Regions from separate parts of the Nonomuraea coxensis DSM 45129 genome, predicted to be linked through region 3. Evidence: riboswitches for the same ligand, from Rfam matches in the RefSeq annotation. Region 3 holds a riboswitch; each other region holds the start of a gene.
The links. Region 3 has a riboswitch for cyclic di-AMP ahead of Nocox_RS43865 (C40 family peptidase). Riboswitches for the same ligand answer to the same signal wherever they lie in the genome.
Positions count from the first base shown of each region.

Region 1: linked by a shared signal. The riboswitch ahead of Nocox_RS32155 (coiled-coil domain-containing protein) and the one ahead of Nocox_RS43865 (C40 family peptidase) in region 3 are both predicted to bind cyclic di-AMP.
Region 2: linked by a shared signal. The riboswitch ahead of Nocox_RS43815 (C40 family peptidase) and the one ahead of Nocox_RS43865 (C40 family peptidase) in region 3 are both predicted to bind cyclic di-AMP.

Region 1 covers NZ_CP068985.1:6,862,447-6,865,713, forward strand. Annotated here, with positions in the region: gene Nocox_RS32145 (ATP-binding protein) at 95-577, shown strand; gene Nocox_RS32150 (DinB family protein) at 589-1,089, opposite strand; gene Nocox_RS32155 (coiled-coil domain-containing protein) at 1,093-2,043, opposite strand; cyclic di-AMP (ydaO/yuaA leader) riboswitch at 2,050-2,187, opposite strand; gene galT (galactose-1-phosphate uridylyltransferase) at 2,256-3,267, opposite strand, start outside.
Region 2 covers NZ_CP068985.1:7,510,922-7,514,188, forward strand. Annotated here, with positions in the region: gene Nocox_RS35190 (branched-chain amino acid aminotransferase) at 1-512, opposite strand, end outside; gene Nocox_RS35195 (3-isopropylmalate dehydrogenase) at 735-1,781, opposite strand; cyclic di-AMP (ydaO/yuaA leader) riboswitch at 1,894-2,034, shown strand; gene Nocox_RS43815 (C40 family peptidase) at 2,059-2,820, shown strand; gene Nocox_RS43820 (hypothetical protein) at 2,847-2,975, opposite strand.
Region 3 covers NZ_CP068985.1:8,758,418-8,761,684, reverse strand. Annotated here, with positions in the region: gene Nocox_RS41070 (cytochrome P450) at 1-11, opposite strand, end outside; gene Nocox_RS41065 (LuxR C-terminal-related transcriptional regulator) at 481-693, shown strand; gene Nocox_RS43865 (C40 family peptidase) at 770-1,813, opposite strand; cyclic di-AMP (ydaO/yuaA leader) riboswitch at 1,819-1,969, opposite strand; gene Nocox_RS41055 (amino-acid N-acetyltransferase) at 2,246-2,815, shown strand; gene Nocox_RS41050 (RDD family protein) at 2,901-3,267, shown strand, end outside.

The DNA of each region.
Region 1 (3,267 bases), 1.9 Mb from region 3:
GTCTTGCAGCCGCCGCCGTCGTGACCCATGATGGCTTAGTGCATATTGGGCCAAACATGCACTAACCAAGGCTTTACGGGGAGGTATCGTCGGCATGGTAGAGGACCCTCTGGCCACTGCCGACTGCCTGCAGATCACCCGCGAGGTCGGTTTCGACCAGTTGCTCACCGGTCGCGGCGGCAAGCCCTACACCACCTCGTGCCCGCTGCCCTTTCAGGCCGACTCGGTGAAGACCGCCAGGGACGTCACCCGCTCCACCCTCCGGGGCTGGGGCCTGCAGGACCTGAGCGACGACGCCGCCCTCGTGGTCTCCGAACTGGTCACGAACGCGGTCAGGTACGCGATGCGGTCCTCAGGACGCCGCGAGATCGAGCTGCTGCTCATGCGGGTCAGCCCCCACGTGCTGCTGGCCGTGGCCGACCCCAGCGACGAGGTGCCGCGGCGCAAGGAGCCCGACTTCGTCTCCGAGAACGGCCGCGGGCTCTACATCGTCGAGACCTACAGCCAGAGCTGGGGCTGGGACCGGCTGGCCCGCGGCGGCAAGGCCGTCTGGGCGCTCTTCCGCACCGAGCCCTGATCGCCCTTTCGTCATTCGCCCGTGACGCCGTCGATGCGCTCGCGCAGGAGATCGGCGTGACCGTTGTGCCGGGCGTACTCCTCGATCATGTGGACGAGGATCCAGCGGTGTGAGCACTCGCCGCCGTTGCGCTCCCCCACGGCGTCGAGCGGCCTGGCGGCCGAGATGGCGCGGGCGCGCTCGATCTCGTCCCGCCAGGTGGCGAACGCCTCCTCCACCGACGCCGTGTCCACTTCCTTGAAGTCGGCGTCGTTGTCGCGGTCCTTGTCCCACAGCTTCGGGACGTCCTCACCGGCGAGCACCCGGCGGAACCACGCGCGCTCGACGTTCGCCATGTGCCGGACCAGGCCGAGCAGGGACAGGCCGGAGGGCTCGGCGCTGCGCAGGCGCAGCTGCCCGGCGGTCAGGCCGGCGCACTTGACGGCGAGGGTGGCACGGTGCCATTCGAGCCAGTTGCCGAGCACGGTGCGTTCGTCACCCGTGAGGGGCGGCGGGGTACGGGTATCTGTCATGTCTCAGTTCATGGAGATGTGGACGTGGTCGTAATGGTTCTCGGTGATGCTGCCACGGTCGGACATCGCGCGCCAGCCGGAGCCGGTGTTGATGCGCTGCTTCCAGATCACGTATTTGACGCCCAGTTTGCTCTGGTTCTGCAGGGCCCAGGCGGCGATGCGGTCGCCCAGGGCGTTGTTGGCCGCGCTCGGCATGCTGCCGCCGGAGCTCATCATGAAGTCGCAGGCGCGGCCGAGCGGGTGCTCACCGCTGGAGCCTGAGCGGAAGCAGCCCACCGAGAACGGCAGCGCGAAGTTCTTCGCCACCTCGGCGCGCATGAGCCGGGTGCGCGCGGTGATGTTGTCCGTGCCTGACGGCAGCTCGGGGGCCCAGCTCCCGTCGGACTTGCGGCCGGTGCCGTACGGGACCAGGTCGGCCAGCTTGTCCTTGATGTCGTCGATGACGTCCTCGGCCTCGTCGCGCTGCCCGGCCACCGTCGCCGCGTCCGCGCGGATCCTGGCCGCCAGCGCCTCGGCCTCGGCGGCGGCCTTCTTCTTCTCGTCGCGGGCCGTGGCGACGCCCTGCACCAGCGCCTGCTGCTCGGCGGTGAGCTGGTCGAGCACGGCCGCGCCGGCGGCGTCCGGCATGAAGCCGGGCACCGGCGGGTTGCCGTTCTGGTAGCGGAGGCGGGCGAGCTCGGCGACGCGCCGCTCGGAGGCGGCCAGCGTCCGCTCGGCCGTGGCCAGGCGTTCCTTGGCGCTCTTGGCGGCCTCCTGCGCCTCGGCCAGCTCGACGCGCTTGAGGTTGTACTGCTCGATGAGCTTGTCGACCTTGGCGTTGAGCCGCTTGAGCTGGGCGCGGAGCTGGGACTCCGTGGGCTTCGGCGCGGCCTGCGCGGGGTGGGGCGTCGCCAGGAGGACGGCGGCGGCGGTGACGAGTCCGATGGCGAAGGGCGCGGGGGGCGAAGCCGCCACGTACGGGGTTCCTCTCCCTCTGCCGGCCGGGTTAGCTGACGGGTTCGGGCGTGAGAGCGTCCCTACCACCGAAGTGGATTCACCCCAGATGCGGTGGGTCCCCGGCTCCCGGGCGACGCGCCCGGGATTAGGCGTGCGACGGCTGGTACGGCCGTTGCATATGGGGATGTTACTGGTAGATCACAAGTAATGCGACCTTAAGCAGAAATCAATTAGTGATCGAGTTGTGATCGGAGCATGCGTGCCGCCTCCTCCGGCAGCACGTCGTTGACGAAGGCGCCCATCGCCGACTCCGACCCGGCCAGGTACTTCAGCTTCCCCGGCGCCCGCCTGATGCTGAACAGCTCAAGCCGCAGGTACGCGAGGTCCCGCCCCTCCCGCACCGGCGCCTGGTGCCAGGCCGCGATGTACGGCATCACGACCCCGAACAGCCCGTCGAAGGCCCGCAGCACCGAGGTGTAGAGCGGCGCGAACGCCGCCCGCTCCGCCTCCGTCAGCGCCGGCAGGTCCGGCACCTGCCGGTGCGGGTAGACGTGCACCTCGAACGGCCAGCGCGCGGCGGCCGGCACGAACGCCGTCCAGTGCTCGTTGGAGGTCACGACCCGCGTGCCCGCGGCCCGCTCGGCGGCGAGGACGTCGGCGAACAGGTTGCCGGGGCCCTTGTGCCGGGAGGCCGCGCCCAGGTTGAGCTTCGTGCGCGGAGTGACGTACGGGTAGGCGTAGATCTGGCCGTGCGGGTGCGCGAGCGTGATGCCGATCTCCGAGCCCCGGTTCTCGAAGCAGAACACCTGCTCCACGCCCTCGACGGAGGACAGCTCGGCGGTGCGGTCGGCCCACGCCTCCATGACCAGCTCGACCCGGTCGTCGGAGAGCCGGGAGAAGCTGGAGTCGTGGTCGGAGGTGAAGCAGACGACCTCGCAGCGGCCGGCGCCGGGGCGGACCGCGCTCAGGCCGCCGGCGTCCTCGTACGTGCCGAGATTTCCGGAGAAGGACGGGAAGCGGTTCTCGAACACGACGACGTCGTAGTCGTAGGCGGGGATCTCCGTGTCGCGGCCGGGCGCCGACGGGCACAGCGGGCACTCGGCCGCCGTGCCCTTCGGCTGGAACGTACGGGTCTGACGGTGCCCCGCGATCGCGATCCACTCCTCCGTCAGCGGGTCGTAGCGCAGCTCCGAGGCCACCGGGCGGGGGCCGAGCTCGCGCCGGTCCACCGCGCTCCTGTCG
Region 2 (3,267 bases), 1.2 Mb from region 3:
GCGATGACCATGTACGAGTAGGTCCTGGACGGGTAGTTGACGCCGAGCCCCGCCTGCGTGGCGATCATGAAGGGCCGCAGGTAGAGGCTGTGCCCCTCGGTGGTCGGCACCCACTCCTCGTCGGTGCGGACGAGGAGTTCGAGCGACTCGACGAACGTCTCCTCGGGCAGCTCGGGCATGGCCATGCGGGCGGCCGAGCGGTTGAAGCGGGCGGCGTTGGCGTAGGGGCGGAACATCACGATGGACCCGTTGATCTGCCGATAAGCCTTCAGGCCCTCGAACAGCTCCTGCGCGTAGTGGAAGACCGCGGTGGCCGGGTCGAGCGAGAGCGGTCCGTACGGCGCCAGCCGGGCGTCGTGCCAGCCCTGGCCCTCGGTGTAGTCGATGGTGATCATGTGATCGGTGAAGGACTGCCCGAATCCGGGGTTCGCCAGTACCTGCTCCCGCTCGGCCGCGGTGCGCGCGTGGTCGGATAGCTGCACGTCGAAGCTGAGCTTCTGAGCGATGGTCATGACGACGGTCCTTCTCTCTGCGATTTCGCGAAATCTACCGAATCCTGCGGGCCCGCGGACCCGCTATGGCGCGGCAGTTCTGCCCGAAGGCAGCTAGTACTTCCTATTGTCTCGCCGTATGGGATGACAAGCTGCCGTTGGGGGGATTCAGCCGCTTTGGACAGCAAAAAGCGCCTGGCGATCCGATGCGGACCGCCAGGCGCGTGGTGAGGCTGGGCGGCCCTAGCCGGATACTCGCGCGGTGATGTCGTCGCCGATCTGCGACGTGGTGCGGCCGGTCCAGCCGGCCAGCCGCTCGACGATGTCGTCGGCGACCGCCTGCTCGACCTTGGCGGCCTCGGCCCGCAGGCCCAGGTGGTCGAGGAGCATGGCGACCGACAGGATGGTGGCGGTCGGGTCGGCCTTGCCCTGGCCCGCGATGTCGGGCGCGCTGCCGTGCACCGGCTCGAACATGCTGGGCGCCGTGCCCTCGGGGTTGATGTTGCCGCTCGCGGCCAGGCCGATGCCGCCCGCGATGGCCGCGCCGAGGTCGGTGATGATGTCGCCGAACAGGTTGTCGGTGACGACGACGTCGAAGCGCCCCGGCTGGGTCACGAAGAACATCGACGCCGCGTCGATGTGGCAGTAGTCGGTGGTGACCTCGGGGTATTCCTCGGCGACCCGGTTGACCGTGCGCTGCCACAGGTCGCCGGCGAAGGTGAGGACGTTGGTCTTGTGGACCAGCGTCAGCTTCTTGCGCGGGCGGCTCTGGGCCTTGTCGAAGGCGTAGCGGACGACGCGCTCGACACCGTAGGCGGTGTTGAGCGACTCCTGGGTGGCGATCTCGTGCGGCGTGCCGCGCCGCATGGCGCCGCCGGTGCCCGCGTAGAGGCCCTCGGTGCCCTCGCGGACCACGATCATGTCGATGTCCTCGGCGGCGGTGTCGGCCAGCGGGGTCTCGACGCCGGGGAAGAGCTTGACCGGGCGCAGGTTGACGTAGTGGTCGAACTCGAAGCGCAGCCGCAGCAGCAGGTCGCGCTCCAGGATGCCCGGGGGCACGCTGGGGTCGCCCACCGCGCCGAGCAGGATCGCGTCGTAGCCGCGCAGCTCCTGCAGCACCGGGTCGGGCAGCGTCTCGCCGGTGCGGTGGTATCGCGCCGCGCCCAGGTCGTAGTGCGTGGGCTCGATCTTCGTGCCGACGGCTTCGAGGACCTTGAGCCCTTCGGCGACGACCTCGGTGCCGATGCCATCGCCGGGGATGACGGCCAAGCGGATGTTACGCGACTCCATGCCGGTACCTTACCGGCTCGTCTCGCCTGACGAACACTCGGTCTCATTTTCCGGACCGTTCCGAGGAACGTCCGATTTGAGAAGTTTGCGATCTTTTGACCGATTCGTTAGCGTCCGTGCCCTGCCTAATTCACGCGGCGGTTCGCGTGGAGCCGGGGACCCACTCTCCCCAGGGGCGAATCGGCATCCGCCGTAGGGCTGCTTCCAGGCCCGAGCCCGTCAGCTAACCCGGCCGGCCGTTTGGAAGGACAGTCCCCTGTCTCGCATCGCCATTCTCGTGGCGGCGGGCGCGGCCGGCGTCGCCGTGCTCGCCTCCCCCGCCCAGGCATCCACCCCAGCCCCCCAGCCCACCCCCACCCAATCCGATCCCGCCCAGCCCACCCCCACCCAGCCCGATCCCGCCCAGCCCGATCCCGCTCAGCCCACCCCGACCCAGCCCGATCCCATCCAGCCCGATCCCGCCGGGGGATCCAGCACCGCCGGAGGATCTGACCCCTCCGGCGCGTCCACCCCCGACCGCGCGCCCAAGAACGACACCCTCGACGAGCGCGCACTCACCACCACGCTCACCGGCCCGGAGCTCAAGAAGATCCGGGACAGGCAGAGCAGGCCCGCCTGGAAGATCGCGCTGCGCTTCGCCATGAAGAAGCGGGGCATCCCGTACCTCTGGGGCGGGACCGGCAGGGGCGGGTACGACTGCTCGGGGCTCATGCTCCGGGCGTACCAGAAGGCGGGGATCCAGTTGCCCCGCGTCACCACGGACCAGTACGCGGCGTACGACAAGAAGGTCTCCTGGAACAACCTCAAGCCCGGCGACCTGGTCTTCTTCAGCAACCTCGGCCACGTCGGGATGATCTCCCGGCCCGGCTACATGGTGCACGCGCCCCGCACGGGGGACGTCGTCAAGGAGGAGAAGCTGTCGAGCTGGCGCAGGAGCGCCTTCGTCGGCGGCGTCCGGCCCGACCGCAAGGGCGTGCGGGAGTGGGCGGAGCGGCGCGAGACGCCGCCGCCGTCCATGCCCGTCGCGTCAGTGCTCTGACGCGGCCTCATGAGCGAGCCGGGGCCCTACCGGCCGGACTCCTGCGGGGCGCCGCCGTTGTCGCGGCGGTCCAGCGCGGTCTGCAGGGCCTCGGCGGCCTCGTCCTTGGGGTCGTCGGCACGGTTCCAGGCGTACATCTCGTACATGGTGGTCATCTCGTTTCGCGAAAGGCGTTGGTGACGGGAGGGTCGGACCCCGGTCGCGAATCCGAACGGGGCCTGATGCCGCGGTCCGGATCACGGACCGGACGGAAGGGACTTACCGGCCGACGCACGCCGCTCACCGCGGCGAGTCGCCGACCTGCCCTAACAGGCCTCGCCGCGGCAGGTAATGAGTACGGACACCTGGCGCATGTGCTTCCACGGTAACCGAGGAATCTCGTTGGATGTCCTAGCATCTCGCATGCTGAGACGACAGAAGGCCGCCGCCCGAACCGGGGCGGCGGCC
Region 3 (3,267 bases):
GGCGGATCCATACGCAGAAATGACTCGACGGGCTGACCTGGATTGACGCGATTGACAGGATTCGGGCCGTGCCCGAAGCGGGGGTCGCGGAGCATGGCGCCGCACAGTTCGTGACCGGTCAGGACGAACAGCCCGGCGGGCGTACGGAAGATCGGCCCGCGCTCGCGCAGTGCGTGGTAACGCGCATAGGGATCATCCAGAAAACCGGGATCCGCGGGATCAAAACCCAGAACGTCCGCCGGACCCGAGGGGGAGGGAGGGCCGCCCCCGGGCTGATCAACGACATCGGTCATCGCGCGTCCAGCATCCGGTCGGCATATGGCGAGTACGTCACATATGGGCGATCATGTCAATAGCGCTCGTCAAGGGCGGGGTTTATCACGCTTGACGACCTTTCGGAGATGCGTTTACCTTCTGCGAGACGAGCGGCTTTGGCGCGTTGTGAGGTCCACATTCTGCTGTTGGGGGGGAGGGCTCCCGATGGAAGTGCTCACTGAAGGCGTTGAGCTGAGCCACGCGGATCTGGCTTTACTCGGCGAGCTGGCCAAGGGCGTCACGGTGGACCGGGTGGGGAGACGTCTGGACATCAGCGGGCGCACCGTACGCCGGAGACTGCGCGGCATCTGTGATCGCATCGGCGTCGCGACGGCCATCGAGGCCGTCGCCTGGGCGGCGCGCCGCCAGCTCATCTGATCTGACGACACGCCTGTGCCCGGCGGGGTGGCCGGTCGGCTCAGCCGGCTCAGTCGGCTCAGTCAGCTCAGCCGGCTCAGTCGGCGATGCGCACCGCGCCCGCGAAGGGCCGGTTGCCGAGCGCGGCCACCCGTACGACGTCGCCGGTGCGCGGGGCGTGCACCATCATGCCGCCGCCGATGTAGATGCCGACGTGATGCAGGTCGCTGTAGAAGAAGACCAGGTCGCCGGGGCGCATCTCCTCGCGTGAGATGTGCCGGCCCGCGGTCCACTGGTCGCCGGTGTAGTGCGGCAGGGAGATGCCGACGCGCTGGAAGGCGGCCATGACCAGGCCGGAGCAGTCGTAGGAGTTGGGGCCTTCCGCGCCCCACACGTACGGCTTGAGCTGCTGCGTGAGCGCCCACCTGGCGGCCGCCGCGGCCTTGCCGGTGCCGGGGATCGGCAGGTTGACCCGTACAGCGCGGGTGCCGGGCCGCCCGGCCTCGCCGAGGGCGCGGCGGAAGAGGCTGCTCTCGGTCCTCGTGATCAGTGAGGTGATCTTGTCGCGCTTGGCGTCGAGGTCGGCGACGATCTCGCGCAGCTCCTCCATGCGGGCCTTGGCGCCGGCCTCGGCGCGGGTGGCCGCGTCCATGGCCTTGAGGAGCTGGTTGACCTCCTCGCTCTGCTGCGTCTCCAGCGCGTGCGTGGTCGCCGCCCGGTCGAGGAACTCCTCCGGGTCGTCGGACTGCATGAAAGCGAGGGAACGGTTGAGCCCGCCGGTGATGTAGGCGTTCTGGGCGAGCATGACGGCCTTGGCGCGCTTGGCGGCGAGATCGGCCTGGCTGTCGGCCAGGGTCCTCTGCGCGGCGTCCGAAGCCTTCTTGGCGGTTTTGTACTTCTCCCGCTGGCCGTTGTACTGCTCCGTGAGCGTCTCGATCTCGACGTGCAGCTTCTCGACCTTGTCCGACAGCTCCTTGAGCGACGGCTTGGGCTCAGCGGACGCCGGGGCGATGGGGGCCACCAGTAACGCGCCGGCCAGCAGGGCCGCCGCTCCGAGGCGGAACGGCCGCCGGAACCGTTCTCGATGGCGGGCGTCCCCGCCCGCCGTCCTCTCGTCCCCACGCGTGCGCGTGCGCTTCACCAACCAGCTCCCTTCCTCGACGCCTACCGGGTTAGCTGACGGGTTCGGGCCGGAGGAGCCCTACCGAACGATTCGGATTCACCCCAGTGATGGCGTGCGGCGGGCGCCATCGGCGGGTCCCCGGCTTCCCTTGCGGGAATTGGGCGTGGCTCCCGCGCGACACGCGGGGAACGTCGTCGCTGGACACTAATGCACTCCCGGTTCCTGCTCAACCAGAACTGCTTGATCTGTTGAGGTTTCACAACTGAAGGGTCACAAGGTGATCTCGTGATCAAGCGTACAGAAGAGACTTTATGTCCTCTTTGCCCTTGGTTCTGCCTGGCGTCGGCGGACGCCGGACCTGGGCCTGGAGACGACCGCGGCGGGCCCCGCAGCGGGGCCGCTTGAGGGAGTTAGGTCCGAGCCGTAATGACATCTGTACTCTGGAGAGCCATGGAGCAGGTGGCCGAGTTGACAGTGCCCGAGACCGCGGTGGTGGTCCGGCGTGCCCGCACGCCCGACGTCCGCGGGATCAGGCGCCTGGTCGACACCTACGCGGGCGCGGGTCCCCGGCTCCTGGAGAAGACCACGGTGACGCTGTACGAGGACGTACAGGAGTTCTGGGTGGCCGACCTCGGCGGCCGGGTCGCCGGATGCGGCGCCCTGCACGTCCTGTGGGAGGATCTCGCCGAGGTCCGCACGGTCGCCGTCGATCCGGAGTGCCGGGGCATGGGAATCGGCCACCGGATCGTGGAGGCGCTCATCCAGCAGGCCAAGGATCTGGGTCTGCGGCGGGTATTCTGTCTCACTTTTGAGATCGAATTCTTCGCCAGGCACGGGTTCCGGCCCATCCAGGGGACACCGGTCTCACCCGAGGTCTACGCCGAACTCCTGGCCTCGTACGACGAGGGTGTGGCCGAGTTTCTCGACCTGGAGCACGTCAAGCCGAACACCCTGGGCAACACCCGCATGCTGCTCCATCTGACATCGGGTGACGCGGACCTTGACCAATTGGAAAGGTGATTGTTGATACCTATGTCGATACGTTGGGCAGCACAGGCATGTGCCCTGACACGTGCCACATGCGCACGCGAAGCGAGGTGACACGGTGAGCACCGGACAGCCGCCGTATCCACAGGACGAATCCGGCGAGAACTCCGCGCCCGGCAATCCCCCCTACGGCCAGCAGCACCAGGGCCGCCACCCCGGCGAGCCCGACCCCGACGCCACCGTGGTCGGCTACCGCGCGGACGACGCCTTCGGCCAGCCCCCCTACAACCAGCAGCAGCAGGGCTACGGCCAGCAGCAGCCCCAGTACGGTCAGCAGCAGCAGTCCCAGCCCGACTACGGCCAGCAGGGCTACGGCCAGCAGCCCCAGTACGGCCAGCAGCAGCAGGGCTACGGCCAGCAGCCGCAGTACGGCCAGCAGCAGGGCTACGGCCAGCAGCCTCAATACGGTCAGCAGCCGCAGTCCC